Regions from separate parts of the Pikeienuella sp. genome, predicted to be linked through region 1. Evidence: riboswitches for the same ligand, from Rfam matches in the RefSeq annotation. Region 1 holds a riboswitch; the other holds the start of a gene.
What was found. Region 1 has a riboswitch for thiamine pyrophosphate ahead of thiM (hydroxyethylthiazole kinase). Riboswitches for the same ligand answer to the same signal wherever they lie in the genome.
Positions count from the first base shown of each region.

Region 2: another riboswitch for thiamine pyrophosphate. It lies ahead of thiB (thiamine ABC transporter substrate binding subunit); the one in region 1 lies ahead of thiM (hydroxyethylthiazole kinase).

Region 1 covers NZ_JBKAGV010000011.1:127,135-141,694, forward strand. Annotated here, with positions in the region: gene ACE37J_RS10015 (PAS domain-containing protein) at 1-29, shown strand, start outside; gene ACE37J_RS10020 (DUF1638 domain-containing protein) at 34-693, opposite strand; gene ACE37J_RS10025 (corrinoid protein) at 690-1,394, opposite strand; gene bmt (betaine--homocysteine S-methyltransferase) at 1,508-2,518, opposite strand; gene gdhA (NADP-specific glutamate dehydrogenase) at 2,607-3,947, opposite strand; gene ACE37J_RS10040 (DUF6778 family protein) at 4,199-4,786, shown strand; gene ACE37J_RS10045 (SufE family protein) at 4,789-5,211, opposite strand; gene ACE37J_RS10050 (hypothetical protein) at 5,330-5,773, shown strand; gene ACE37J_RS10055 (TenA family protein) at 5,770-6,459, opposite strand; gene thiD (bifunctional hydroxymethylpyrimidine kinase/phosphomethylpyrimidine kinase) at 6,456-7,262, opposite strand; gene thiE (thiamine phosphate synthase) at 7,259-7,882, opposite strand; gene thiM (hydroxyethylthiazole kinase) at 7,879-8,667, opposite strand; TPP riboswitch at 8,716-8,810, opposite strand; gene rnd (ribonuclease D) at 8,850-10,046, opposite strand; gene ACE37J_RS10080 (type II CAAX prenyl endopeptidase Rce1 family protein) at 10,273-10,923, shown strand; gene ACE37J_RS10085 (OmpA family protein) at 11,013-11,645, shown strand; gene ACE37J_RS10090 (CPBP family intramembrane glutamic endopeptidase) at 11,698-12,357, shown strand; gene aspS (aspartate--tRNA ligase) at 12,717-14,501, shown strand.
Region 2 covers NZ_JBKAGV010000017.1:163,823-178,382, reverse strand. Annotated here, with positions in the region: gene odhB (2-oxoglutarate dehydrogenase complex dihydrolipoyllysine-residue succinyltransferase) at 1-677, shown strand, start outside; gene ACE37J_RS17375 (PaaI family thioesterase) at 677-1,159, shown strand; gene ACE37J_RS17370 (MAPEG family protein) at 1,156-1,545, shown strand; gene lpdA (dihydrolipoyl dehydrogenase) at 1,568-2,953, shown strand; gene ACE37J_RS17360 (NADPH-dependent FMN reductase) at 3,027-3,563, shown strand; gene ACE37J_RS17355 (ATP-binding cassette domain-containing protein) at 3,521-4,255, opposite strand; gene ACE37J_RS17350 (thiamine/thiamine pyrophosphate ABC transporter permease ThiP) at 4,242-5,849, opposite strand; gene thiB (thiamine ABC transporter substrate binding subunit) at 5,825-6,811, opposite strand; TPP riboswitch at 6,861-6,961, opposite strand; gene ACE37J_RS17340 (acyl-CoA dehydrogenase family protein) at 7,063-8,331, shown strand; gene ACE37J_RS17335 (GntR family transcriptional regulator) at 8,375-9,106, shown strand; gene ACE37J_RS17330 (TIM barrel protein) at 9,120-10,106, shown strand; gene ACE37J_RS17325 (PfkB family carbohydrate kinase) at 10,103-10,975, shown strand; gene ACE37J_RS17320 (amidohydrolase family protein) at 10,963-11,796, opposite strand; gene ACE37J_RS17315 (aldo/keto reductase) at 11,793-12,833, opposite strand; gene ACE37J_RS17310 (BtpA/SgcQ family protein) at 12,922-13,734, shown strand; gene ACE37J_RS17305 (M42 family metallopeptidase) at 13,734-14,560, shown strand, end outside.

The sequences.
Region 1 (14,560 bases):
GCGACCATCTGCGGGTGGTGAAGGGCTGAAGCCTCAGTCGCCCATTGCGCCGGCGAGGGCGCCGGCAAGGTCGCCATAGCCGGTGAAGCGGCGCCGGTATTCGAGCCCGAGCCGCCGCGCCGCCTCCTCCGCCTTCGCGTCGAGCGCGGGGTCGTCGGTCTGCGCCAGATAGATCAGCGCCTCGTAATTGCCGAAGAGCATGTCCCGCAGCTGCGGATGCCGGTCCAGCCCCATCGGCCGCCAGACGAAGGCGTCGAACTGGCGGACGAGGAAATCGGTGAGGTAGAAGGCGCGCATCTCCTCGTCGCCCCGTGCGGCGAAGGCCTGGTTCCCGTCGAAAAAGCTGTAGCAATGGGGGCCGGCGATCCGCTCGACGCCCTCCTCCTCGCACATCCGGTCCAGCATCCCGCCGGTGCCGCAATCGGCGTAGAGGACATAGATGCGCCGATGCCCGCCCGCCCTCCCCTTCGCGACCGCCTCGCGCACCGCGCCGGGGATCTTCTCGGGAAAGAGATGCAGCTTCGCGGGCAGGCAGACGAGATCGAGATGCGCCCAGCCGTTGAGCCGCTTGAGCGCCAGAACCTCATGAGCGAGCGCGCCGCACGCTATGACGAGGAGCCGGCCCTCGCCGGCCGGCTCCGAAAGATCGAGCCCGGTTTCGGTCAGCGCCCTGTCGCTGACCGGCGCCGTCAAGCCAGGGCCCGATTATGCTTTCGCGCGACGAGGCTCTTCGCCGTCTCCACCGCGACCGCGGCGTCCCGGCAATAGGCGTCGGCGCCGATGGCCTTGCCGAATTCCTCGTTGAGCGGCGCGCCGCCGACGAGGATGATGAAGTCCTCCCGCATCCCCTTCTCCACCAGTGTGTCGATCACGACCTTCATGTAGGGCATGGTCGTGGTGAGGAGGGCGGACATGCCGAGAATGTCCGGCTTCTCCCGCTCAAGCGCCTCGAGATATTTCTCGACGGCGTTGTTGATTCCGAGATCGGTGACCTCGAACCCGGCGCCTTCCATCATCATGGCGACGAGATTCTTGCCGATGTCGTGGATGTCGCCCTTCACCGTGCCGATCACCATGCGGCCAAGCCTGGGCGCGCCCGTCTCGATCAGCAGCGGCTTCAGGATCGCCATGCCGCCCTTCATCGCGTTGGCGGCGAGCAGCACCTCGGGCACGAAGAGAATCCCGTCGCGGAAGTCGATGCCGACGATCCGCATCCCCTCCACCAGCGCCTTGGTGAGGATGTCATAGGGCGTCCAGCCGCGTTCGAGGAGGATGTGGACCGATTCCTCGATCTCCTCCTTCAGACCGTCATAGAGATCGTCATGCATCTGCTGCACGAGCTCGTCGTCGTCGAGTTCGGAGAGGATGATCTCTTCATCGTCGTCTGCGGCCATGTCTCGCCCCTTCGGCTCCGGGCGGCGCGCCCGATATCCAGCCTCAATCTACGGATATGATGCGCTTCGCGCAGCGAATGGCGACTTCGCGATGCGACAAAACGACAGATGGCTCAGCCGCGCCGCCTCCGGCCCTCGCGCTTCGGCGGCGCGCCTGCCGAACCGTCGTCGGCGGATGTGAAGGCGCCGAGCTTCGCCTCGACCTCTTCAAGGCTGGGCCGCCGCCCGCCCGGCGGCGTCGTCTCCAGCGCGCGGCGCATGGCGGCGATGTGCTCCGGCTTCGAGCCGCAGCAGCCGCCGATGATCCGCGCGCCCGAATCGCGGGCGAGAAGCGCGTAGTCCGCCATCAGCTCCGGCGTGCCGGAATAGACGATCTTGCCGTCCTGGTAGGAGGGGATGCCGGCGTTCGCCTTCGCGATCAGCACCGCGTCCGGCGCTGCGGCGGAGAGGCCGAGCAGCGTCCGCACGAGGTCCGAGGCGCCGGTGCCGCAATTGGCGCCGAAGGCGATCGGGGCCTTCGGGAGCATCGGGGCGATCCCGGCATAGCCCGGCGGGGTGACGCCCATCATGGTGCGCCCCGCCGTATCGAAGCTCATCGTGCCGCAGAAGGGCGCGCCGAGCCGCGCCGCCGCCTCCGCCGCCGCGCGCATCTCCTCTTCCGAAGAGATCGTCTCGGCCCAGAGCACGTCCGCCCCGCCGTCGAGGAGGCCGCGCGCCTGCTCCTCGAACATCTCCACGGCCGCCTCATGCGTCAGCGGCCCGACCGGCTCCAGAAGCTCGCCTGTCGGCCCCATGGAGCCCGCGATGATGACCGGCCTTCCCGCCCGATCCGCCTCCGCCCGCGCCAGCTCAGCCGCGCGGCGGTTGAGCTCATAGGCCCGGTCCTGATGGTTGTGGAGCTTCAGCCGCGCGCGCGTGCCGCCGAAGGAATTGGTCAGGATCAGGTCCGATCCCGCCTCGATGAAGCTGCGATAAAGCGCGCTGATCCGCTCCGGATGGTCGACGTTCCAGAGCTCGGGAGGCTCCCCGGCCTCCAGCCCCATCGCGAAAAGATTCGTCCCCGTCGCGCCGTCGGCCATGAGCCAGGGGCGGATTTCGAGGAGTTTCGAGAGGGCGTCGGTCATGGTCGTCTCGCTTTGTTGCGGTGCGAGACAATAGGCGCATCGGCGCGGGATGCAAAGGGGGCCGCTCAGTGCGGCCCCCGATACGCCGTCAGACCACGCCGAAGGCCAGCATCGCGTCGGCGACCTTCTTGAAGCCGGCGACGTTGGCGCCCTTCACATAGTCCACATGGCCGTCCGGCTCGGAGCCGTGGCGGACGCAGGCGTCGTGGATGTCGTCCATGATCTTCCGGAGCGCGAGCCGCAGGTCCTCCTCCGTCCGATGCAGCCGCGCGGAGTTCTGGCTCATCTCGAGGCCGGACATGCCGACGCCGCCGGCGTTGGATGCCTTGCCCGGGGCGTAGAGGATGCGCGCCTCGTGGAAGGCGGCGATGGCCTTCATGTCGCAAGGCATGTTCGCGCCTTCCGAGACCGCCTTGCAGCCGTTCTTCAGGAGCGTCTTCGCGTCGTCCCCCAGAAGTTCGTTCTGCGTGGCGCAGGGCAGGGCCGCGTCGCAGGGCACGCCCCAGGGGGTCTTGCCCTCGTGATACTCGCCGCCAAATTCGGCGACATAGGCGGAGATGCGGGCGCCGCGCTGCTTCTTGTGCTCCTTGACCCAGTCGATCTTCTCCTGGGTGAACCCGTCCGGGTCGAAGATGAAGCCCCCGGAATCAGAGAGCGTCACCGGCTTGCCGCCGCGATGGAGAATCTTCTCCGCCGCATGGGTCGCCACGTTGCCGGAGCCGGAGATGACCGCCGTCTTCCCCTCGATCTCCTGCCCGATATGGTGGAGCATGTTCTCGAGGAAATAGACCGCCCCATAGCCCGTCGCCTCAGGCCGCATCAGCGAGCCGCCATATTCGAGGCCCTTGCCGGTCAGCACCCCCTCGAAACTGTTCGTGATGCGCTTGAACTGGCCGAACATGTAGCCGATTTCCTTGCCGCCCACGCCGATGTCGCCGGCCGGCACGTCGATGTTCGCGCCAACATGGCGATAGAGCTCGGTCATGAAGCTCTGGCAGAAGCGCATGATCTCATGCTGGCTCTTGCCCTTCGGGTCGAAGTCCGCGCCACCCTTGCCGCCGCCCATCGGCAGGCCCGTGAGCGAGTTCTTGAAGGTCTGCTCGAAGCCGAGGAATTTCAGCACGCCCTGGTTCACCGAGGGGTGGAAGCGGATGCCGCCCTTGTAGGGCCCGATCGAGTTGTTGAACTGGACGCGGTAGCCCCGGTTGACCTGCACCTCCCCGTTGTCGTCCGCCCAGGAGACGCGGAAGGAGACGATGCGGTCCGGCTCCGCCATGCGCTCCAGCACCTTTATCTTCTCGTAGACCGGGTTGGCGTTGATGAACGGGATCACCGTTTCGGCGACCTCGTGCACCGCCTGATGGAATTCGGTCTCGCCCGGATTGCGGGCGACGACCCAATCCATGAAGTCGCTCAGATTGACAGCCATAGCGTTTCCCCTGCTTTTCGGCGACCGTTCTCGGCCCGCCCTTGTCATAGCGGGGAAACCGTGCGCCCCGCCGCACGCGCGGGTCAAGCGGGTTCCTGCCTCGGGCGGGCTCCGGCCTGTGCGTTCCTGCACGATAGCCGCCATCCTCCCGCCGTTTCGGGGGCTTGAAGCGGACAAGTTTCGTGATGATTATGAAAACTTAACGATATGCGGGCCTTGTGGAGGCCGCGAGGCGGGATCGGGAGGGGCGGATGGCTCTGACATTTCGGTTGGCGGGGCTCTGCGTCGCCGCTTTTGCGCTGGCCGGATGCGCCGTCCCGCCGCTTGATCCCACGACGGAGTTGAAGGGCGCAGGGCCCGGCGTCGACGGCTGGTCGCTCAACGAGGTGCGCGTCTCGATCCCCGAGGCGATGCCGGTCTCCGAGGATCCGGACATCCGCTATCCGTCGCCGGACACGCTGGTCTGGTGGGGCGATCCGCCGGGCGACCGGAAGGCCCAGGTCGCCGCCCTTCTTGCCGATGCGGCGCGCGAAGGGGCCGCCCCGGCGATGACCGGCGCGCGACCGGTCGATCTCACGATTTCCGTGATCCAGTTCCACGCGATGACGCCGAAGGCGCTGGCCACGGACATCAATCTCGGCGTCCACGAGATGCGCTTCGACCTCGGCGTCCGCGACGCGGCGACGGGAGAGATGCTGGCTTTCGAGTCCGACGTAAGCGCCGACATGCGGGCGCAGAGCGGTCCTGACGCGCTCATCGCCGAAGAGGAGGGGCGGGGGCAAAAGCCGCAGATCCACGCACGCATCCGCGCCGTCATTCGTCGCTGGCTGGGCGGCTGAGATCAGGCGGCGGCGCGCGCCAGCTCCCTCACCCGCGCCACCATCGCCCGGAGCCCGTTCGACCGTTGCGAGGAAAGATGCTGGTCGAGCCCGAGCTCCGCCAGCCGGCCCTCGACATCCGTCGCGACGATCTCGCCCGGCGTCCTGCCGCTCAGCATGAGGCGAAGGACGGCGATCAGGCCGCGCACGATCATCGCGTCGCTGTCTCCCACGAAATGAAGCCGCCGCGCCTGGCCCTCGCCCTCCAGCGACGGCGCGATCCAGACCTGGCTGGCGCACCCGTCCACCTTTGTGAGCGAGGATTTCAGCGTGTCGTCCATCGCCGGCATCTCCCGCCCGAGGTCGATGACATAGCGATAGCGATCCTCCCAATCGTCAAGAAAGGCGAAGGTCTCCGCCACGTCGTCGAAAGTCTCGGCGCTCATCCGCAGTCCTCCCTCCGGGGGCACATAGGCGGCGCGGGCCGGCGCGTCCAGAAGCGGCCTTTGCGCGGCGGAGCCTTTCCGGCTATTCCGGCTTCGTGATGCGGGGCAGGGAGGAACCATGACGCGGATCAGGCTCATCGTCGCGGCGCTCTTCGCCGCCCTCGCGCTTTCGGCCTGCGACATGGGGCCGATCTTCGACCCCGAGAAGGCGGAGGCGGAGCGGCTTGCCGCGCTTCCCGCCAAGGTGGCGGTTGACCGGATCGAGACGCTGGAGCTCGGCCGTCTCTATGACGGCTACGTGCTGACCGCCTTCGGCCTCGCGCCCGGCGCCGGGCATTATCAGCCTGAGCTGCGCATCCGCTATGAAGGGCGCCCGGCGGCGGACGGCTTCTACGAATACGATTTCCTCGTGCGCCCGCCGGCGGATGCGGCGGCGCTCGCCGGCGCGCCCGAATCCGCAAGGCGGATGCGGGCGGACGTGACGATGCCGGTCGCGATGCTGCGCGGCGCGCGGGGCGTTCGCGTCTGGTCCTCCCGCGACTCAATCGAGGGGCGGTTCTAGCGCTCCGCGCCGAGCGCGCCTTCCCAGAAAGCGGCCTCCAGCCGGCATGCCTCCGCGAAGAGCGCTGCGAGCGCCGGCCAGCGCGCCGAATCCTCCGTCGCCGGCCCGATCCGCCGCGCCGCCGCCCGTTCGAGCAGCCGTGCGTCCCGCGCCGCGGCCTCGCCGTAGTCCGGCCCGGCATAGGCGTCGATCCAGGCCGCGAAGCGCCGGTCCGCCGGCCGCGGCCCGGCGGCGAGCTTTCGCCCGATCTCCGCATAGCCGAGCACGCAGGGCGTGAGCGCGACGATGAGGTCGAGCTCGTCCCCCGCCAGCCCCGCATCGATCACGTAACGGGTATAGGCCACCGTCCACGGCGCCTCCCGCCCCCCGGCGAGCGCCGCGCGGTCTATCCCCTCCTCGGCGCAGAGCGCGACATGGAGCTCCAGCTCCGTCTCGACCAGGGCGAGGGAGACGCGCGCCGCCTCCCGCATCGTCTCCGCATCCCCCGCCTTGAAGGCGAGGAGGGACCAGGCGCGCGCAAACTGGACGAGGAAGAGATAATCCTGCCGCAGATAGCGGAGGAAGGCCGCCTCCGGCAGGTCGCCGCGCCCGAGCGCGCGGACGAACTCATGGTCCACATAGGCGTCCCAGTCGGCGCGCGCCTCCTCGCGGAGCCGGGCGAAAAGGGGGGAGCCGAAATCGCTCATCGGTCTGTCTCCATCTGGTGAAAATGGTGGATCGGCCCCACCCCGGAGCCGACGGAGAGCCTTCCCGCCGCCGCGATGGCGGCCGCGACGAAGACCTTCGCCCGCCGCGCCGCCTCTTCCGGCGGCGCGCCCTTCGCGAGCTCGGCGGCGAGGGCGGCTGAAAGGCTGCATCCCGTGCCATGCGTGTTCCGAGTCTCGACGCGCGCGCCCGGCAGCCAGGTCTCGCCCGCAGCGGTCAGCAGGAGATCGGGCGAGGCGGCGCCCTCGAGATGGCCGCCTTTCAGGAGGACGCCTCGCGCGCCGCGCGCACGGAGCGCCGCCGCGACCGCCGGCATCTCTTCCGCGCTCCGGGCCTCCGGCATGCCGGTCAGCGCCGCAGCCTCGGGCAGGTTCGGCGTGACGATGTCCGCGAACGGAAGGAGGCGGCGGCGCAGCGTCTCCGCCGCCTCCGGGTCGAGCAGCCGCGCGCCGCCCTTCGCCACCATCACCGGGTCGAGCACGACATGCGCGGGCCGCCAGCGCGCCAGCGCCTCCGCGACCGCCTCGGCGATTTCCGCCGTCGCGATCATCCCGATCTTTACGGCGTGCACCTCCACATCCGCGAACACCGCGTCGATCTGCTCCGCGACGAAGCCGGGCGGGATGAGGTGAACGCCGGTCACGCCTTGCGTGTTCTGCGCCGTCAGGGCGGTCAGCGCCGCCATCGCATAGCCGCCCGAGGCGGAGATCGCCTTGATGTCGGCCTGTATCCCGGCGCCGCCCGAAGGGTCGGAGCCGGCGATGGAGAGGATGTTGGGGATCATGCGCGCCTCCATGCCTCGATGAGCCCCCGCGCCGCCGTTTCCGGCTCTGGCGAAGCGGCGATGGCGGAGACGACGGCGAGGCCCGCGGCCCCCGCCGCCTTCAACCCCGGCGCATCCGCCGCGACGACCCCGCCGATGACGACGACGGGCCGCCGCGCGAGGCGGATCGTCTCCGCGACGCCTTCGAGGCCGAGCGGCGCGGCCGCATCCCGCTTCGTCGCCGTCGCGCGGAGGGGGCCGGCGCCGAGATAGTCCGCCGCCGGATCGGCGTCCGCCGCATGGGCCGGCGTCTCGACCGAGAGGCCGATCAGCGCCGAAGGGCCGAGCAGCGCCCGCGCCTTCGCCGGGCATTCGTCTCCCTGGCCGAGATGCACGCCCGCGGCGCCCGAGGCGGCGGCGACGCCGATCCGGTCATTGACGATCAGCGGCGCGCCGAGGGGCGCAAGCGCGGCGACGAGCGCGCGCGCCGCCTCCGCCAGCGCCATGTCCCCGCTCCGCTTGTCGCGAAGCTGGACGATCCCGGCCCCGCCCCTCGCGGCGGCGAGCGCCGTCTCGATCAGGCCGCCGGGCGCGTCCGGGTCAGTGACATACATCAGGGTGTAGTCCGGCGCGGGCCTCATGCCGGCTCCACCTTCGCCAAGCGGTCGAGCGCGGCGCCGTCCAGCGCGAAAAGCGCGTCAGGGAAGCGCTGCGCGAAATCGCCCGGCCCCGCCGCCGCCGCCGCCGCTCGCTCCCCTGCGACGCCATAATAGGCGAGCGCGGCGGCCGCGGCTTCGAGCCGGTCGCCTTCGCCCGCGAGGAAGGCGGCGACCACCCCGGTCAAGGCGCAGCCGATCGCCGTGACGCGGGTCATCACCGCATCGCCGTTCGCGATCCGGAAGGCGCGCGCCCCGTCCGTCACGAAATCCACCGGGCCGGTCACGGCGACGATCCCGCCCGTCAGGCGCGCCAGCGCCCGCGCCGCGTCCTCCGCCGCCGCAACATCGTCACCCGCCTCAACGCCGCGCCCGGCCCCGCCCGCGCCGGCGAGGGCGAGTATCTCGGAGGCGTTGCCCTTCACTGCGTCCGGCTTGAGCGCGACAAGGCGGGCGGAGACCTCGCGGCGATAGGCGGTCGCGCCCGCCGCCACAGGGTCGAGAACCCATGGGCGGCCGGCGCCCCGCGCCGCGCCCGCAGCCTCCGCCATCGCCGCCGTCCATTCGGGCGAAAGCGTGCCTATGTTGACGGTGAGCGCGGAGGCGATGCGGGCGAACTCCGCCGCCTCCTCGCGTGCATGGATCATCGCCGGCGCGGCCCCGGCGGCGAGCAGGATGTCCGCCATTCGCTGCATCGCCACATAATTCGTGATGTTGTGGACGAGCGGGCCCGCGCGCCGCATCGCCTCCAGCCTCTTTCCGATCTCCATCGTCCCTCCTTTGGCGGAGGGGGGCGGCGGATGCGCGGGCGAGGAGAGCCGGCGGTCGCCGCGACTTCCTCCGCCGGCATGATCCGGTTCAGGTTCAAAGGGTGCTTCTCAGCCCGGTCGCCCGGACGCCCCTGTCGCGATGTCTTCGTGACACGCCGCGCCCGGCGGCGCAACCCGTGCGATCAACGGTCGAGCGAGACGATCTTCACCCCGCGCGGCCCGGCGGAGAGCGCGATCTCCCCCCGCTTCAGCCGCAGCGCGTCCTCCCCGAATGCCTCGCGCCGCCAGCCTTCGAGCGCCTTCACCTCCGGCTCCTCCGCATGGGCGAGTTCGTCCAGCTCGGCGGAGGAGGCGATGAGACGCTGCGCGACGCCGAGATCGTCCGCCTTCGCCTTCAGAAGGACGCGCAGGAGCTCCGCCAGCGCCTGCCCGCCCGGTTTCTGCTTCGGCCGGTCCGGCGCGGGGGGGAGGCGAAGCGGCTGCGCCTGCCCGGCGGCGACGGCTTCGAGGATCTGGTCGAGGATCTCGGGCCGCCGCCCTTCCCGCTGGAGCGCGCGGGATTCGAGCAGCTTGTCCCGCGTCGTCGGGCGGCTCGCCGCAATTTCGAGGATCGCCTCGTCCTTCAGGATGCGCCCCCGCGGCTGGTCCCGCTCCTGCGCCAGCCGCTCCCGCCATTCGGCGAGCGCGCGAACGACGCCGAGAAAGCGCGCGTCGGTAGAGCGGGTCTTGATTCGCTCCCAGGCGGCCTCCGGCTCGGTGACATAGGTCTCCCGCGCCCTGAGCGCCTCCATCTCCGTCGAGACCCAGGCGGTTCGCCCGGTATCCGCAAGTTGCGCGGAAAGCTTCTCATAGATCACCCGCAGGTGCGTCACGTCCCCCGCGGCATAGACCAGCTGCTTTTCCGAAAGCGGCCGGCGCGCCCAGTCGGTGAAGCGGGAGGACTTGTCGAGCGAGGCGCCGGCAAGGCTCCGCACCAGCGTCTCGTAGCCCGCCTGGTCGCCATAGCCGCAGACCATCGCCGCGATCTGCGTGTCGAAGATCGGGGCCGGCACCTCGCCCATGAGGTTGACGAAGATCTCGATGTCCTGCCGCGCGGCGTGAAAGACCTTGAGCACTCCCGGGTTCCGCATCAGGTCGAAGAGCGGAGCGAGGTCGAGCCCTGCGAGCGGGTCGATCAGCGCGGCGTTCTCGGCCCCGTCCGCGTCGAGTGGCCGCGCGATCTGCACGAGGCAAAGCTGCGGCCAGTAGGTCCGCTCGCGCATGAACTCCGTGTCGATCGTCACATAGTCGGTCCCGGCCATCTCCCCGCAGAGCGAGTCGAGCTCGCCCTGTTCAACGATCATCCGATAGTCGCCCGCCATTGTCCGCCTTTTGGTCACGGTTCAGTCATTTTTACCTGTATCCTGAGGATCATGGATTGTATATGCGGTGTGTGGGGGGGGTGGCGTGGGGCCGAAGGACTTCCTCAACATGTGGTGGTCATAAGCGGGCCTATGGCGGCTGCGCAGCGTGCGTCCTGTGTGGCGCAGCTTCGTTGGCTTGGGTGGAAGAATGGCGCAGTACGGGACTGGTCATAAGGCTGAGAGCGCCCTTTCCGCGTCGCCTGTGGCGGATGCTTCGGCGCTGCTGTCCCGTGGCGGGCGCAGGGCCAGGGGGGCGCACACGCTCCTCGCGGAGGGCGTGGCGGTGTTCCTCCTGATGCCAGGTCTCGTCTTCTTCCTCGCGGGCGCGGCGGCGGCCCCGTTCCTGCTCTCCGCGATTCTGTGGACTTCGGTCATCCTCCTCTCGATGTCCCGCAATTTCCTCTGGGCCGACCTCCTGCCGCGCGACGCGCTGTCCGAATGGCCGCTCTTCGCGGGGCTGACCGCCAGCTTCGCCGCAGCCGCGCTGGCGCTCGGCCTCGTCTTAGCGCCCGGGTCCCTCTTCAGCCCCGAACCCGAGATGGCGCTGCGGCTTCTCCTCTACCCGGTCCTCGTCGCCCTGCCGCTGGAACTCTTCTGCCGGGCGCTCTTCTTCCGTCGCTACGGCAGGCTCTTCGCCTCGGAGCGCGGCGCCATCCTTTTCTCGGCGGCGGCCGGGGCGGCGCTCTGGGCCGCAATGGGCTGTGGCTGCGGTTTCGCCGCTTTCGGCGCGGCGACCGGCGCGGCGCTCAGCTGGGCCTATCTCCGCACCGGCCAGTTCGCGCTCTCCGTCGCGCTCAACTGGGCGACGGCGCTCGCCTTCTTCCTTATAGCGCCGGGGCTCGCGGAGTTCTGATCGGAGCGCCGGAATTTCGCCGCTTTCGCGTATGATGTCGGCGACCCGCGTCCGAAGGGGCGCAGGCCTGCATTGGAGGAATAGAAATGATGACGAGATGCGTGGCCGCTCTGGCCGCTGTGGGGCTCCTGGCCGCGTGCCAGCCTGACGGGACGGTGGGCCAGCGAACCGGCGCCGGGGCGATCCTCGGCGCGGTCGGCGGCGCCGTCGTCGGCGGGCTGATCGGGGACCGGCGCGGCGCCCTGATCGGCGCGGGCATCGGCACTGTCGCCGGCGCCGCCGTGGGCGCCCAGCTCGACGCGCAGCAGCGCGAGCTCGAGCGCAACCTCGAAGGCACGGGCGCGACCGTCACCAACACCGGGGAGGAAATCCGCGTGAACCTGCCGGCAGGCGTCACCTTCGCCTTCGACCGGGCCGAGATCCAGCCGCAATTCGTCGAGCCGCTCACCCGCGTCTCCCGCACGCTGGCGCAATATGAGAGCAGCCTGATCGACGTGGTCGGCCATACCGACAGCGTGGGCTCCGCCGCCTACAATCAGGACCTGAGCCAGCGCCGCGCCGACACGGTGGCGGACTTCATGTCCCGCCGCGGCGTTCTGCCGGCGCGCATCGCCGCCTTCGGGCGCGGGGAGGATCAGCCCGTCGCCTCGAACGAGACGGAATCGGGCCGCGCGCTGAACCGGCGGGTCGAGATCGTCATCACGCCGCTCACCGAAGGGTGACGGGCCGGGCGCGGCGCTTGACCGGGCGTCGCGCCGCGCCATTCTCGGCTCCATGACCGACGCGACAGCCTTCGCCGCCGCCCCATCAAGGGCCCGTCTCTGGGCGGAGTTCATCGCCTTGTTCGTCGGTCTGCCGCTCCTGATGGCGGCGACCTTCGGGCTCTACCCGCTCTTTCCCGTCCTGCTCGGTCTAGCCGGGCTGGCCTGCCTGCTCCTCCATTTTTCGCCCGCCTGGCGCTGGCGGAAGCTCCTGCAGGGGCCCGTTCTCGGCGAATGGCGGCTGATCCTGCTCTTCTCCGCCGCCACCGCGGCGGTCAGCTACGCCGTGATCATGCAGGCGGCGCCGCAGCGCTTCCTCTCGCTGCCGACCTGGAACACAGGGCTCTGGCTCGCGATCATGGCGCTTTATCCGCTTCTCTCCGCCCTGCCGCAGGAGCTGATCTACCGCTCGCTCTTCTTCGAGCGCTATGGCGCGCTCTTTCCCTCGAAATGGGCCGCCATCGCGGCGAACGGCGCGGCCTTCGCGCTCGGCCATCTCTTCTTCGGCCATTGGGTGACCATCGTGATGACGGGGATCGGCGGGGCCGTCATGGGGTGGGCCTATCTCCGGAACGGCTCGCTCGGCCTCGCCTGGGTCATCCATTCGCTGGCGGGGCAGATCCTCTTCACCTTCGGGCTCGGCATCTATTTCTACCACGGCGCGGCGGGGTAGGGCGGGGGCGCATTCGGGTCCCCATCGCCGCGCCGCCTGCCATCAGGTTGCGGATCGTCATCAGGAGCGCCCGGCGGATCAGACACGCGGCTGATCCGCCCGCGCCCGCCGCGGCGGTCACGATCGGATCTTTGACCGACGCGGCGGCTTGGCGCCCCTCGCCCTTCGGCTTACGTCTCCGGGCGACGGCCTCTGCGGCCTTCCCCCGGAAGGCCGCTGATCGAGGCCGTGGAGCCGAATGTTGACCGAGCGCCACTTGAGAGCGACCTCAAGGCGTCACGGCTCCGCGCCCTCCCCCCGCTCCTTGACTTGACCGCCGCCCTGTCGTTTCTCCGCCCCTGCCTTTCCGGGAGACGAAGATGCACCGCTATCGCAGCCATACCTGCGCCGCCCTCGGCGCCGCCCATGTGGGCGAGACCGTCCGCCTCGCCGGCTGGGTGCACCGCGTGCGGGATCATGGCGGCGTGCTCTTCATCGACCTGCGGGACCATTACGGCGTCACCCAGATCATCGCGGATGCAGACAGCCCGGCCTTCCGGGATGTCGAGCGCGTGCGCGCCGAATGGGTGATCCGCATCGACGGCGTGGTGAAGGCCCGCGCGCCCGAACTCGTGAACCCGAAGATCCCGACCGGGGAGATCGAGGTCTTCGCGCGCGAGCTTGAAGTCCTCTCCGAGGCGGAGGAACTGCCGCTCCCCGTCTTCGGCGAGCTGGACTACCCCGAGGAGACGCGCCTCAAATACCGCTTCCTCGACCTGAGGCGGGACAGGCTGCACCAGTCCATCATCCTCCGCTCGAAGGTCATCGCCTCGATCCGCCGGCGGATGACCGATCTCGGCTTCATGGAATACCAGACGCCGATCCTGACCGCCTCCTCGCCCGAGGGCGCGCGGGATTTCCTCGTCCCCTCCCGCCTCCATCCCGGCAAGTTCTACGCGCTGCCGCAGGCGCCGCAACAGTTCAAGCAGCTCATCATGGTCGCGGGCTTCGACCGCTATTTCCAGATCGCCCCCTGCTTCCGGGACGAGGACCCGCGGGCGGACCGGAGCCCCGGCGAGTTCTACCAGCTCGACCTCGAAATGAGCTTCGTCGAGCAGGAGGATGTGTTCCAGGCCATCGAGCCCCTGATGCGGGGCGTCTTCGAGGAATTCGGCGGCGACCGCCCCGTCACGAAGGAATTCCCCCGCATTCCCTATCGCGAGTCCATGCTGAAATACGGCTCGGACAAGCCGGACCTTCGCAACCCGATCGAGATGCAGGTGGTGAGCGAGCATTTCGCCGGCTCCGGTTTCAAGGTCTTCGCCTCCATGCTGGAGAACCCCGGCATGGAGATCCGCGCCATCCCCGCGCCGGGCGGCGGCTCCCGCGCCTTCTGCGACCGGATGAACGCCTGGGCGCAGAAGCAGGGCCTGCCGGGGATGGGGTATATCTTCTGGCGGGAGGAGGCGGGCGCGCTCGAAGGCGCGGGCCCCCTCGCGAAGAACATCGGCCCGGAGCGGACCGAAGCGCTGCGCCTCCAGCTTGGCCTGAAAGCGGGGGACGCCGCCTTCTTCCTCGGCGGCGACCCGGCGAAGTTCGTCGATGTCGCGGGCAAGGCGCGCAACGTGATCTGGGCCGAGCTTCAGCCGAACGGGGACTGGAAGAACGAGTTCAGGTTCTGCTGGATCGTCGATTTCCCGATGTACGAGCGCGACCCGGAGACGGGGAAGCTCGACTTCTCGCACAACCCCTTCTCCATGCCGCAGGGCGGCCTCGAAGCCCTGAACGCGGCGGACCCGCTGGACGTGCTCGGCTACCAGTATGACATCGTCTGCAACGGCGTGGAGCTTTCCTCCGGCGCGATCCGGAACCACAAGCCCGAAATCATGTATCGCGCCTTCGAGATCGTCGGCCATGACAAGACCTTCGTGGACGAGCATTTCGGCGGCATGATCGACGCCTTCCGCTACGGCGCGCCGCCGCATGGCGGCATCGCGCCCGGCATCGACCGGATGGTGATGCTGCTCGCGGATGCGGAGAACATCCGCGAGGTCATCATGTTCCCGATGAACCAGCGCGCCGAGGACCTGATGATGGGTGCCCCCGCCGCGCCGACGAACGAGCAGCTCAGGGATTTGGGGCTCAGGCTCGCGCCGAAGGGGTAGGGCCTCCGGTCAGGCGGCGGGCGCGCTTCGGCGCGCAAACCGCTATTTCTGATTTCTAT
Region 2 (14,560 bases), on a different contig from region 1:
TGACGCGCCTGCGCCAGACCATCGCCCGCAGGCTGAAGGACGCGCAGAACACCGCCGCCATGCTCACCACCTACAACGAGGTGGACATGGGCGCGATCATGGCGCTTCGCAACGAATACAAGGACGAGTTCCTGAAGAAGCACGGCGTGAAGCTCGGCTTCATGTCCTTCTTCACCAAGGCCTGCGTCCACGCCCTGCTGGAGGTTCCCGCGGTGAACGCGGAGATCGACGGGACGGATGTCGTCTACAAGAACTTCGTCCATATGGGCGTCGCCGTCGGCACGCCGACGGGCCTCGTCGTCCCCGTCGTGCGGAACGCGCACGAGATGGGCTTCGCCGCGATCGAGAAGACGATCAACGATCTCGGCGTGAAGGCCCGCGACGGCAAGCTGACGATGGGGGATATGCAGGGCGGGACGTTCACGATCTCGAACGGCGGCATCTACGGCTCGCTGATGTCCTCCCCGATCCTCAACCCCCCGCAATCCGGCATCCTCGGCATGCACAAGATCATGGACCGGCCGATGGTCGTCGGCGGCCAGATCGTCGCGCGCCCGATGATGTATCTCGCCCTCTCCTACGACCACCGGATCGTGGACGGGAAGGAGGCGGTGACCTTCCTCGTCCGCGTGAAGGAGGCGCTGGAGGATCCGCGCAGGTTGCTGATGGATTTGTGATGACGGCGCATGAAACCGCCGCAGAGGACGTCGCGGCGATACTCTCGACGCAAGGCGACATAGCGAGTCTCCTCGGGGGAATGCCGTTCTTCAACGCGCTGCAGGTCGAGATCGTGAGCGTGGAGCCGGGCTCCGTGACGCTTGAAGCTCCGCTCACGCCCGCCTTCGAGGCTCCGCCCGGCGCCTTCGCCGCAAGCTCGGTCGGAGCGCTTGGCGACATGGCGGCGATGACGTCTGTCTCCTCCGCGCTGCCGCGGGGCTCCGCCATGTCCACAATGGATTTCACCGTGAAGATGCTCGGCCTCAGCCGCGGCTCAAGGCTGCGCGCCGTCGGCCGCGTGCTCCAGACCGGCAAGACGACCTGCGTCGGCGCGGCGGACGTGTTCGTTCTCGACAGGGGCGCCGCAACGCTGTGCGGGACCGTGCTCGCGACGGGCCGGAGGCTCGACCTCGCAATGCTTACGGCGGGGTCGCGGCGATGACCCCCGAACTCACCGCCCTCGCCCTCGCCGCGCTCCTCCAGGTCGTGCAGTTCATGCTCATGGCCGTCCCCGCCAACCGGCAGCTCGGGCCGGACAAGACGATGGGGCCGCGGGACGAGCCGCTCGCGCTCAAGGGCGTCGCCGGGCGGATGCAGCGGGCGATGAACAACCATTTCGAGGGGTTGATCCTCTTCACCATCGCGGTCGTCGTGGTGACGCTCGGCGGGCAGGCCACGGGCTACACCGCCGCCTGCGCCTGGATCTATCTCGCCGCCCGCGTGCTCTACGTCCCGGCCTATGCCTTCGGCTGGGCGCCCTGGCGCTCCGTCATCTGGGCTGCCGGGTTCTTCGCCACCGTCGCGATGCTGGCGTCTGCGCTGGTCTAACGCTGAACCGAGGGAGGCCGACATGGCCGAATACGATCTCATCATCATCGGCGGCGGCCCCGGCGGCTATGTCGCTGCGATCCGCGCGGCGCAGCTCGGGCTCAAGGTCGGCTGCGTGGAGGGCCGCGGCGCCCTCGGCGGCACCTGCCTCAATGTCGGCTGCATCCCCTCCAAGGCGATGCTCCATGCCTCGGAGATGCTGCACGAGGCGGAGACGAGCTTCGCGAAGATGGGGATCGTCGCCAAATCTGTCTCCGTCGATCTGCCCCGGATGCACGCCCACAAGAAGGGCGTGATCGAGGCGAACACGAAGGGGATCGAGTTTCTCTTCAAGAAGAACAAGGTCGACTACATCAAGGGCTGGGCCTCCATCCCCGCCCCCGGCGAGGTGAAGGTCGGGGAGGAGACGCACAAGGCGAAGAACATCGTCATCGCCACCGGCTCCGAACCCGCGACTCTCCCCTTCCTCGAGATCGACGAGGAGCGCATCGTCTCCTCCACCGGCGCGCTCGACCTGCCGAAGGTTCCGAAGAAGCTCGTCGTCATCGGCGGCGGCGTGATCGGGCTCGAACTCGGCTCGGTCTGGAAGCGCCTCGGCTCCGAGGTCACCGTGATCGAGTATCTGGACGAGATCACGCCGGGGCAGGATGGCGAGGTCGCGCGGGAATTCCGGAAGATCCTGAAAAAGCAGGGCATCGCCTTCGAGCTCGGCGCCGCCGTCACCGGGGTCGAGACGCTCAAGACCAAGCTGAAGGTCGCCTTCCAGCGCCGGAAGGACGGGTCCGAGCATCAGCTGGACGCCGACGTGGTTCTCGTCGCCACCGGGCGGCGCCCCTACACGAAGGGCCTCGGGCTCGAAGAGCTGGGCGTGGCCATGGAGCGCGGCGTGGTGATGACCGACGCACGCTTTCGCACCAACATCCCCGGCCTCTACGCCATCGGCGACGTCACCGAGGGCCCGATGCTCGCCCACAAGGCGGAGGACGAGGGCATGGCCGTGGCGGAGGAGATCGCGAAGGGCAAGTCACACGTCAACTACGCCGTCATCCCCGGCGTCATCTACACGATGCCCGAAGTCGCCTCGGTCGGCGTGACGGAAGAGGCGCTGAAGGCGCAGGGGCGGGACTACAAGGCCGGCAAGTTCCCCTTCATTGCCAACGGCCGCGCCAAGGCCAATCTCGTCTCCGACGGTTTCGTGAAGCTGCTGGCCGACGCGAAGACGGGGCAGCTCCTCGGCGCCCATATCATCGGCCCGGCGGCGGGGGACCTCATCCACGAGATCTGCGTCGGCATGGAGATGGGCGCGACGGCGGCGGACATCGCCCGCACCTGCCATGCGCACCCGACCTATTCGGAGGCGGTGCGCGAGGCGGCGCTGGCGGCGGGCGACGGCGCGATTCATTTCTGAACCTCACGCGATCTTGCGCGCGCCGCGGCGCGACAGCGACCAGATCGCGCGGGCCAACCCGAAGGACCTCGCCATGACCTATCGCCTGCTCGGCATTTCCGGCGCGCTGCGGCGCGCCTCCACCAACACCGCGCTCGTCCGCGCCGCGGGGGAGCTGGCGGGGGACGACGTCGCCTTCACCCTCGCCGATATCGACCTGCCGCTCTACAACGGCGATGTCGAGGATGCGGGCTATCCGCCGAAGGTCCTCGCCTTCGTCGAGGCGATCCGCGCGGCGGACGGGGTGGTGATCTCCACGCCCGAATACAACAAGAACCTCTCCGGCGCGCTGAAGAACGCGCTGGACTGGCAGAGCCGCTTCAGCCCCGGCCCGCTGAAGGGCAAGCCCGTCGCCATCATGTCCGCCACCGCGGGCGCGGCGGGCGGGCAGCTCTCGCAATTCTCGCTCCGGCATTGCCTCACGCCGTTCGACTGCCGCGTGCTCGCCGCGCCGCAGGTCCATGTCGGATCGAACGGGTCCGAGGGCCTCTTCGCCGAAGGCCGGCTCGTGGACGCGAAGACCCGCGGCTACGTCGCCGGCCTGATGGCGGCGCTCCGCGCGATTTCCTGAGCGCCGAGATAGGCGGCGAGCGCGGGCGGCGGCGCGTCCAGCAGGGCGGAGACCGGCGCGGGGCCCGAAACCTCTCCCTCCACCACGAAGGAAGCGAGCCCGCCCGCGCGCCGCGCCTCGTCCGGGTCATGCGTGGACATGACGACCGTCATGCCCCGCCCCTCCCTGAGCGCGGCGACGAGCCCCAGCATCTCCGCCCGCATCGCCGGGCCGAGCGCGGCGAAGGGCTCGTCCAGCAGCAGGATCGGCCGGTCCCGCAGCAGGGCGCGGGCGATGGCGACGCGCTGGCGCTGCCCGCCCGAAAGGTCCGCCGGCATCCGGGGGCCGAGCCCTTCGAGCCCGACCTCCGCCAATGCGGCGGAGACGCGCGCCCGGTCCGCCGCGGATAGCCGGAGGCCGGGATGGACGCCCAGCCCGACATTCGCCGCGGCGTCGAGATGGGGAAAGAGGTTGTGCTCCTGAAAGAGCATCGTGACGGGCCGCTCCGCCGGCGCCGCCCGCCCCATCTCCCGCCCGTCGAGAAGAAGCCGCCCCGCCGAGAGGGGGACAAAGCCGGCGACGAGGTTCAGGAGCGTGCTCTTGCCCCCGCCCGAGGGGCCGATGAGCGTCAGATGCGCGCCGCGAGCGAGCGCGAAATCGGCGCGGAGCCGGAACGCGCCCCGCCGCGCCTCGGCGCCCTCAAGCCGGATCACGGGCGCGCCCCCATGCGTCGAAGGCCGCGAAAAGCCCGAAGCTGAGCCCGGCGAGGAGGAGCGCGACTCCCCCGGCCGCCTCCAGCCGGTGCGCAGAGATCAGGCCGTACATGTAGAGCGGCAGCGTCGGCGCCCCCGGCGCGGAAAAGAGCGCGACGACCCCGAGATCCCCCATCGCCAGGGCCGCCGCCACCCCGCCCGCGAAGCCGAGCGGCCGGCGGAGCCGCGGCAGCCAGACGAGCCGGAGCCGCGCACCCGCCCCCATGCCGAGCGAGGCGGCGAGCGGCCCGTAGTCCCGCGCCGCCTCCCGGAGCGGCGGCAGCAGGAGCCGCAGCGCGAAGGGCAGCGCCATCAGCGCGTTGACGAAGGCGACGAGCGGCAGCGCGGCCGAGACCGGCGATATGAAGGGCCGGAGCGCGAGAAAGAGCGCGACCCCGGCGACGAAGGGAGAGACGGCGAGCGTCAGGAGCCCAAGCGCCTCCGCCAGCCGACCCGCCGCCGCCCATCGCGCTTCGAGCGCGACGATGAGCCCGGCCAGCGCCCCCGCAAGCGAGAGCGAAAGCGCCGCCGCCACAAGCGCCACGATCAGCGACCGCCCCGCCGCCGCCCATACGCCCGCGCCCATCGAACCGAGCCCCGGAATCCCGTGGAGGAATGCGGCGAGGAGCGGCGAAAGGAGAAAGACCGCGCCGAGCCCGATCAGCGCCGCATCCGCCGCGCGGGCCATCCCGCCCCGCCCGTCCCACCGCTCCGGCGCCGCGCCGAAGCCCGGCCCGAAGGCCGCGGGCGCGGAAAGCCCGGCGGCGAGGAGCGCGAGGCCGAGGCAGAGCGCGAATTGCAACGCCGCCAGCAGCGCCGCCCGCCCGAGGTCGAAATCGAACCGCATCGCCTGGTAGATCGCCAGCTCCAGCGTCGTCGCCCGCGGCCCGCCGCCGAGCGCGAGGGCGACGGCGAAGCTGGTGGCGCAGATCAGGAAGACGAGCGCGAAAGCCCCCGGCGCCACCGCGCGCAGCATCGGCGCTTCGAGCAGGCGGAAGAGCGCGCGCCCCTCGATCCCGAGCTGCGCGGCGAGGCGCCAGCGCTCCGCCGGAATCTCGGCGTAGCCCTGCAGGATCAGCCGCGTCGCCAGCGGCAGGTTGAAGAAGACATGGGCGAGCAGCACGCCCGGCAGTCCGTAGACGTCGATCCGCGGCGCCCCGAGCGCCCCGAGCCCGTCATTCACCCATCCCGAACGCCCCCAGATCGCGATGACGCCCAGAATGGCGACGATGACCGGCAGGAGGAACGGCGCGCCCAGAAGGCTCACGAGCGCCCCCCGCCCCGGAAAGCGCCGCCGCGCCAGCGCCCGCGCGAGCGGGATGGCGAGCAGAACCGAAAGCGCGGCGGAGAGGAAGGCCTGCCAGGCGGTGAAGCGCAGCGCCCGGAGATCGGGCGCAGTCAGCGCCCCCGCCCCCTCCGCCCGCAGCGCGACGAGCGCCACCGCTCCGAGCGTGAGCGCGAGGACGAGGGCGAGCGCCGCGCCCCCCGCCAGCCAGACGAGCGGCCCGGCCGGGGGGCGCGCGGCCGCGATCACCGGCTCAGCGCCTCCAGCCATTCGGCCAGCGCCTCCTCCCGCATCGTTCGGGCTTCCTCGGGCGGGAAGGCCAGCGTCTTCGCCGGAACCGGCAGCGCGGCGAAGCCTTCGGGCAGGCCGCCCGGCGGCGTCTTCGCCGGATACATCCAGTTGGTTTCCGGGATGACGGACTGGAAGCCTTCCTCAAGCATGAAGGCCATGAAGCGCGCGGCAAGCTCCGGCTGGTCTGTCCCCTTCAGCACGCCCGCGACCTCGACCTGCATGTAGTGCCCCTCCTCGAACATCGCGGCGGCCTTCGTGTCGTCCCCCTCCGCGATGGCGTGATAGGCGGGCGAGGTGGTGTAGGAGAGCGCCATCATCGCCTCCCCTTCGAGGAACATCGAATAGGCCTCCCACCAGCCCTTCGTCACGGTGACGATGCGGGGCGCGAGCGCCTCCCAGATTTCCGGCGCCCGGTCCCCGTAGGCGGCCTTCACCCAGAGGAGGAGGCCGAGGCCGGGGGAGGAGGAGCGCGGGTCCTGGATCACAATGGTCACCTCCTCCGGCGCCGCGATCAGCGCCTCGAAGCTCGTCGGCGCCTCCGGGAGCCGGGTCTTGTCATGGACGAAGGCGAACCAGCCCCAGTCATAGGGCAGGAACAGAGGGTCGGCCCAGCCGCCCGGCGTGTCCGTCTCCGGCGTGAGCCCGTGCGGCGCGAAAAGCCCGGTCTCCGCCGCGGCGGCGACGAGGTTGGAATCGAGGCCGAGCACGATGTCCGCCTCCGTCCCCGCGCCTTCGAGCTGCACGCGACCGAGGAGCGCGGCGCCGTCCCCCGCCGCGACGATTTCGAGGTCGCAGCCGCATATCGCCTCGAAATTCGCCTCGATCTTCGGGGCGGGGCCCCATTCGGTGACGAAGCTGTCATAGGTGTAGACGACGAGCTTTTCCTGAGCGGCCGCTCCGCCCGCAAGGGCGAGTGCAAAAGCCGCAGCGGCGAGATTCATGGTCTTCAAGGAATCCTCCATTCGCTGCGGCGCAAGGAGGTTCGGGACGGGATGATCGCCACGCCTTCCCTACGCCGGCATGATCCGGTTCAGGTTCATCGGGTTCGCTTGCGCATCTCAGCGGCCTTCGCCGCACCCCGAGGCGAGGCCGAAGCTAGGGCAGGCGGCGGGGTGCGTCAATCCGGGCCCTCCCGCGCTCTTGCGGACCGGGCGCCACGGGCAGAGCATCGCCGAAAAAAGGAGGATGCGCGATGATCCCGGAGAAATCCCCCCGCACCGAGGCGCTGGAAGCCCGCCTGCTGGACTTCATGGAGGCCCATGTCTACCCGAACGAGGCCCGCCATGCGCGGGAGGCGGAGGAACTCGGCCCCTGGGCCGTCCTCCCCGTCGTCGAGGCGCTGAAGCCGCTGGCGCGCGAAGCCGGTCTCTGGAACCTCTTCCTGCCGGAATCGGAACATGGGCCGGGCCTGACCAATCTCGAATACGCCCCGCTCTGCGAGATCATGGGCCGTTCCCCGCTCGCGCCCGAGCTTTTCAACTGCTCGGCGCCCGACACCGGCAACATGGAGGTGCTCGCCCGCTACGGCACGAAGGAACAGCAGGAGCGCTGGCTGAAGCCGCTTCTGGCCGGCGAAATCCGCTCCGCCTTCGCGATGACGGAGCCGGACGTCGCCTCCTCCGACGCCCGCAACATCGAGAGCGCGATCGTGCGGGACGGGGACGAATACGTCATCAATGGCCGGAAATGGTATACGACCGGGGCGACCGACCCGCGCTGCGAGATCATCATCTTCATGGGGAAGACGGACCCGGCCGCCCCCACCTACAGCCAGCAATCCATGATCCTCGTCCCGAAGGCGACGCCGGGCGTGACGGTGACGCGCGCCCTGCCGATCTTCGGCTTCTACGGCGTGCCGGACCGGGCGGCGGAGGTGGTGTTCGAGAATGTCCGCGTGCCCGCCTCCAACATGCTGCTGGGTGAGGGGCGCGGCTTCGAGATCGCGCAGGGCCGGCTCGGGCCGGGGCGCATCCACCATTGCATGCGGCTCATCGGGCTGGCGGAGCGCGCGCTGGCGAAGATGTGCCTCCGCACCTCCCAGCGCGTCGCCTTCGGCAAGCCCGTCTCCGAACAGTCCGTGACGCGGGAGCGGGTGGCCGAGGCGCGGATCTTGATCGAGCAGGCCCGCCTCCTCACCCTCCGCGCCGCGCACATGATGGATACGGTCGGGAACAAGGCGGCTAAGGCCGAGATCGCGATGATCAAGGTCGCGGTCCCGAACATGGCCTGCCAGGTCACGGACTGGGCGATCCAGGCCTTTGGCGGCGGCGGCACGAGCAACGATTTCGGCATGGCGAACGCCTACGCCACCGCCCGCCTGCTGCGGCTCGCGGACGGGCCGGACGAGGTGCACAGGGACCAGCTCGCCCGGCTCGAATATCGCCGCCAGGCGGAGGCGAACCAGCGCGGCGGCGTCTCCAACTGGGTCCCGGCGGACTGGGGCCGCGCGGCTCCCGCCTGAGCCCGGTCGTTGACAGCGGCGGGGCCGCGGCTAGCATGTTAGCATGCCAAGCGCGCTGGAGAGAGAACCGGAGGGCGGCGCGGAAGCGCCCGCGATCCGGCCGCTTTCCGCCTTCGCGGGCTCGCTCGGGCAGCGCGTCCACGCCACGCTTCGCGAGGCGATCCTGACCCTCGCGCTCGCGCCGGGGGAGACGCTGCGGAAGGCCGAGCTTTGCGCCCGCCTCGGCGTCTCCCGCAGCCCGGTCTCGGAGGCCATCGCGAAACTGGCCGGGGAGGGGCTCGTCGTCGTCGCGCCGCAGGCCGGAACCTATGTCGCCCGCTTCTCCCTTGCCGACATAAGGGAGGGCGCGTTCCTCCGCGAGGCGCTGGAGGTCGCCGCCATCCGCCGCGTCGCCGCCGCCGCGACGGAGGCGCAGCTGACGGAGCTGCGCCGCGTCCTGCGCCTTCAGGAGCTTCTGGTGGCGGACGGGGACCTTTCGGGCTTCTTCGCCGAGGATGCGGCGATGCACGAGCTGATCCTTTCCTTCACCGGCTTCCGCCGGCTCGTCCCCCTCACCCGCTCCGCCTGGGTGAACGTGGACCGGGCGCGGCGGATGATGCTGCCGGCGCCGGGGCGCGCGGAGGCGACGATCGCGGAGCACCGCGCCATCCTCGCCGCGCTCGAAGCGCGGGACCCGGAGGCGGCGGAGGCGGCGACGCGCGCGCATCTCGGCCAGCTCCTCGCGCAGCTCGAACGCCTCGCCGAAACCGATCCGGGCCTCTTCGCGCCCGAATGAGCCGGAGACAGACATGACAGCCCCGCCCGAGCCGAAGCCGCTTTACGCCGCCCGGCTCAACGCCTTCCGGATCGGCCTTCAGGGCCGTCCCGGCCTCGCCGAGATGCTGGCCCGCGCCGCCTCTGTGGAGGGAATCGACGCGGCGGACCTGAACTATCCCGACCATTTCGCGGATCACGCGCCCGCCGAGGCCGCCGCCCTGCTGGCGCGGGAGGGGCTGGCGCTCAACGGCCTCGCCATGCGCTACGGCGCGGACCCGGCGCTCCGCCTCGGCGCCTTCACCAACCCGGACCGGACGGTGCGGGAGGCGGCCATCGACCTCACGCGCCGCGGGCTCGACGCGCTGGCGGAGATGGGCGGGCGGCTGATGACGCTCTGGATGGGGCAGGACGGCGTGGATTACTCGTTCCAGGGCGATTACGGGCGGATGTGGGACGATGCGATCGACGCCCTCCGGCGCCTCGCCGCGCATGACCCGGCCCTCGACCTCGCCATCGAATACAAGCCGAACGAGCCCCGCGCCTATTCGCTCATGCCCGATATCGGAACGACGCTTCTGGCGGTGAAGGAGGCCGGGGCGCCCAATCTCGGCGTCACGCTCGATTTCGCGCATGTGCTCTATGCGGACGAATTGCCGGCCCACGCCGCGCGCCTCGTCGCCCGCCATTCGCGGCTTCTCGGCGTCCATCTGAACGACGGCTACGGGAAGCGGGATGACGGGCTGATGGTCGCCTCCGTCCATCCCGTGCAGACGCTGGAGCTTTTCGTCGAGCTTCGACGCATCGGCTATTCCGGCGCGATCTATTTCGACACCTTCCCCGATCACGGCGGCGCCGACCCCTGCGCCGAGGCGGCGGCGAATGTGGCGATGGCGGAGCGGATGCGCCGCATCGCCGCGCGGCTGGAGGGCGATGCGCGCCTCGCCGCCGCCATCGCGGCGCAGGACGCGCCGGCGAGCCTCCGCATCGTGGCCGAGGCGCTCTACGGGCCGGAACCGTGACCATCCTCGTCTGCGGCGCCCTCCATCTCGACATCGTCGTCTCCGCCCCCCGCCTGCCGCGGCTGGACGAGACGGTGGCGGGCGGCGCGGTGCGGGAGGTGGAGGGCGGCAAGGGCGGCAACCAGGCCCGCGCCGCCGCGCTCATGGGCGCGCCCACAGCCTTCGCCGGCCGTATCGGGGCGGACGGATGGGGGGAGCGCCTCCTCGCCGGGCTCGTCGCCGCGGGGGTGGACGCCTCCCGCGTCGCGCGCGATCCGGGCGCCTCGGGCATGAGCGTCGCGATCGAGGAGCCGGGCGGCTATGGCGCGGTCATCGTCTCAGGCGCCAATCTCAGGATCGACCCGGCGGAGATCGAGCCGCCCGCCGGCCTCCGCCTCCTCCTCCTCCAGAACGAGATACCGGAGGAAGCGAACCTCGCCCTCGCCCGGCGCGCCCGCGCGATGGGCGCGCGCGTGCTCCTGAACGCAGCGCCGGCCCGCCCGCTCTCCCCCGCGCTCCGGGCTGTCACGGACATCCTCGTGGTCAACCGGGTGGAGGCGGAAGACATGGCGGGCGCCGGGGCGGCTCCCGAGGCCGCGGCCCGCGCCCTCGCCGCCGAGGGGCCGGGCGCCGTGATCGTCACCCTCGGCGCGGCGGGGCTCATGCTCGCCGCGGAGGGGGCCGTGGCCGCCTCGCCCGCCTTTCCCGTAAGCGCGAAGTCGAGCCACGGCGCGGGGGACATGTTCGTCGGCGCCCTCGCCGCCCGGCTCCATGGAGGCGCGCCGCTCGCGGAGGCCGCGCGCTTCGGGCAGGCCGCCGCCGCGCTCTTCGTCTCGGGCGCGGCGCCCGCGCCGGAGGCGGCGGCCGCCCTCGCCGGTCAGAGCCTGTAGAACGCCGCCGCCGTCCCGCCGAAGACCCGCGCGCGGTCCGGCGCGGAAAGATGCGCCGTCAGCGCCTCCGCCGCCGCGCGCCACTCGCCATATTCCGCCCGAAGCCGGCAGACCGGCCAGTCCGACCCCCACATCACCCGCTCCGGCCCGAAGACGGAGAGGACATGCGCGGCGTAGGGACGAAGGTCCTCGACAGTCCAGCCCGGCTTCGCCTCGGTGACGAGGGCGGAGAACTTGCAGAACGCCCCCGTCTCCCCGGCGAGCCGCGCCATGCCCTCCGCCCAATGCGCGAAGCGTTCGGGCGAGTGGTTCGCGATGTCGGGCTTCATGCAATGGTCGATCACGACCCGCATCTCCGGATACCGCTTCAGGAGCGCGAGGAAGGGCGCGAGATGGCGGGGAAAGCCGAGCGCGTCGAAGGTCAGGTCATGCTCGATGACGGCGCGATAGCCCCATTGCACGTCGTCCCGGTGCATCCATTTGTCGTCCGGCAGGTCCTGGATCATCGGGCGCACGCCCCTGAACTTCGGATGCCCGGCGAGGCGCTTCAGCACGGCTTCGTGGTCCGCCCGCTCGAAATCCACCCAGCCGACGACGCCGCGGACGAAGGGCGCGGCGTCCGCGATGCCGAGCATGTATTCCGTCTCCTCGACGGTCGGCGCGGCCTGAACAAGCACCGTCCCCTCCACCCCAGCCGCCTCCAGCGCGGGGAGGAGGTCTTCGGGCCCGTAAGGCCGGAAGAGGATCGGCTCGTCCTCCGGCATCCAGCCGTAATCGCCGCGGCCCGGGTTCCAGAAATGCTGGTGCGCGTCGATCCTCATGCCGCGCCTCCGGTCGGCGCGTCTTCGCGCATCAGCCCCTCGGCCTTCAACTCGGCCCAGAGCGCGGGCGGGATCGCAGCGGAGGCGGCGCGGGCGTTCGCCGCCATCTCCGCCGGGCTGGCCCCGCCGGGGATGACGGAGACGACCGCCGGGTGGAGAAGCGGGAACCGGAACGCGGCCTCCGCCAGCCGCACGCCATGCCGGGCGCACACCGCCTCGATCCGCGCGACGCGGTCGAGGATCGGCTGCGGCGCGGGCGCGTAGTCGTAGAAGGCGCCCGGCTTCGGCCCGGTGGCGAGAATGCCGGAATTGTAGGGCCCGCCGAGCACGATCCCGATTCCCCGCGCCTCCGCCATCGGCAGGAAGCTCGCCAGCGCCTCTTGCTCCAGCAAGGTGTATCGCCCGGCGAGGAGGAAGAGGTCGAAATCCCCCCGCTCCGCGAGCCACTGGCAGGGCTCCCATTCGTTCACCCCGGCGCCGATGGCGCGGATGACCCCTTCGTCCCGAAGGCGGAGAAGCGCCTTGTAGCCGCCGGCCATGAACTCCGCGAGCCGGGCGTCGAGCGCCGCCTGCCCACCCTGGTTCCGCATGTCGATGTCATGGACGAAGAGGATGTCCACCCGGTCCGCCCCCAGCCGCTCCAGCGAATGCTCGAAGGAGCGGAGCACGCCGTCATGCCCGTAGTCGTAAACCTCCTTGCGCGCCGGCGTGTCGAAGAACTTGCCGATCCCGTCCCGCTCCTCTCCCTTCGCGCAGGGGCGCAGAAGGCGGCCGACCTTGGTGGAAAGGACATAATCGTCCCGCCGCTTGCCGCGCAGGAAGCGGTTGAGCCGCGTCTCCGCGAGCCCGAAGCCATAGAGCGGCGCCGTGTCGAAATAGCGGACGCCCGCCTCCCAGGCCGCGTCCAGCGTCGCCTCCGCCTCCGGCTCGGGAACCGGGCGATAGAGATTGCCGAGCGGCGCGGTGCCGAAGCCGAGCTCTGTGAAGCTCAGGCCGCCGTCGCCGCGCCGGTCCCAGCGCCTTGTCTTCAATTGCATGTCCGCCTCCGTGACGGCTAACATGCTAGTGTGAAACAAGGCCCGGCGCATCCCCTTCGCGCCCGGCGATGGAAGATCGGGGGGAGGGATGGGGAACTTCACGCGGGTCTTCGGGCCCGGCAAGCCCGTGATCGCGATGGTCCATCTCGGCGCCCTGCCGGGCGCGCCGCTCCATGATGCCGAGGCGGGGCTCGAAGGCCTCGTGGAGGGCGCGCGGCGCGACCTCGCCGCGCTGCAGGCGGCGGGGTTCGACGCCGTGATGTTCGGGAACGAGAACGACCGGCCCTACGAGCTGAAGGTCGACCCGGCCTCGACCGCGACGATGGCCTATGTCATCGGTCGGCTGCGGGGGGAGATCGCCCTCCCCTTCGGCGTCAACGTCCTCTGGGACCCGATGGCGACGATGGCGCTCGCCGCCGCGACCGGCGCCGCCTTCGTGCGGGAGATCTTCACAGGAACCTATGCGAGCGACATGGGCCTCTGGTCCCCCGACGCCGGCGCAGCGATGCGCTACCGCGCCCGGCTCGGGCGGGGGGATCTCGCGACGCTCTTCAACGTCTCCGCCGAATTCGCGGACAGCATGGACCGGCGGCCCCTGCCGGACCGGGCGCGCTCCGCCGTCTTCTCCTCGATCCCGGACGCGGTGCTCGTCTCCGGCCAGATCACCGGGGAGGCGGCGGCGCTTTCCGATCTCGAAGCGGTCAAGCGCGTCCTGCCGAAAACGCCCGTCCTCGCCAATACCGGCGTGAAGCACGAAACGGTGGCCGACGTCCTCCGCGTGGCGGACGGCTGCGTCGTCGGCTCCGCGCTCAAGGTCGGCGGCGACACCTGGAGCGCGGTGGACCCGGAGCGGGCGGCGGACTTCATGGCCCGCGCCCGCGCCGCCCGCGGGGGCCGGTGATGCGCGAAGGCCTGCGGGACGACCTCAAGGCCCTTATGCTCACGCCCGGCCTCTCGGGCCACGAGGAGCGGGTCGCCGCGCTGATCCGCGCGAAGCTGGGCGAGGCGGGCGTGGAGAGCCGGGTCGACCGGCTCGGCAATGTCGTCGCCACCTTCGCGGGGGATGAGGCGGCGCCCTCCGTCATGGTCTTCGCGCATATGGACCAGATCGGCTTCTTCGTCCGGCGGATCGAGACGGACGGGCTGATCCGGGTCGAGCGGATGGGCGGCGTCTCCGAACGGGCGATGGCGGCGCAGCCCGTCCTCCTCTGCGTCGGGGAGGGGCGGGACGTGCCGGGGATCGTGATGAACAAGGCCCATCACGCGACCGGGCCGGAGGAGAAATACCGCGTCCTCACCGCGCCCGAAATCCTCATCGACACGGGCCACGGCTCGAAGGCGGCGGTGGAGGAAGCCGGGGTGCGGATCGGAACGCCGGTGATCTACCGGCCCTCCGTCATGGAGCTCGCGGGGGACCGGATCGCCGGCCCCTCGGTGGACGACCGCGCGGGCTGCGCCGCGCTCCTCGCCCTCGCCCGGCTCCTCGCGGCGCGGGCGAGCGGGCCGACCACCCATCTCGTCTTTTCCGTGCAGGAGGAGTTCAACCTCCGCGGCGCCGTCGTCGCCGCGCAGGCGCTGCGGCCGGACATCGCGATCCAGATCGACCTCATGCTCGCCTCCGACACGCCGGACATGGTTGACCGCGGGGAGATGCGGCTCGGCGCCGGGCCGGGGATGAGCCTCTATTCCTTCCACGGCCGCGGCACGCTGAACGGCGTCATCCCGCA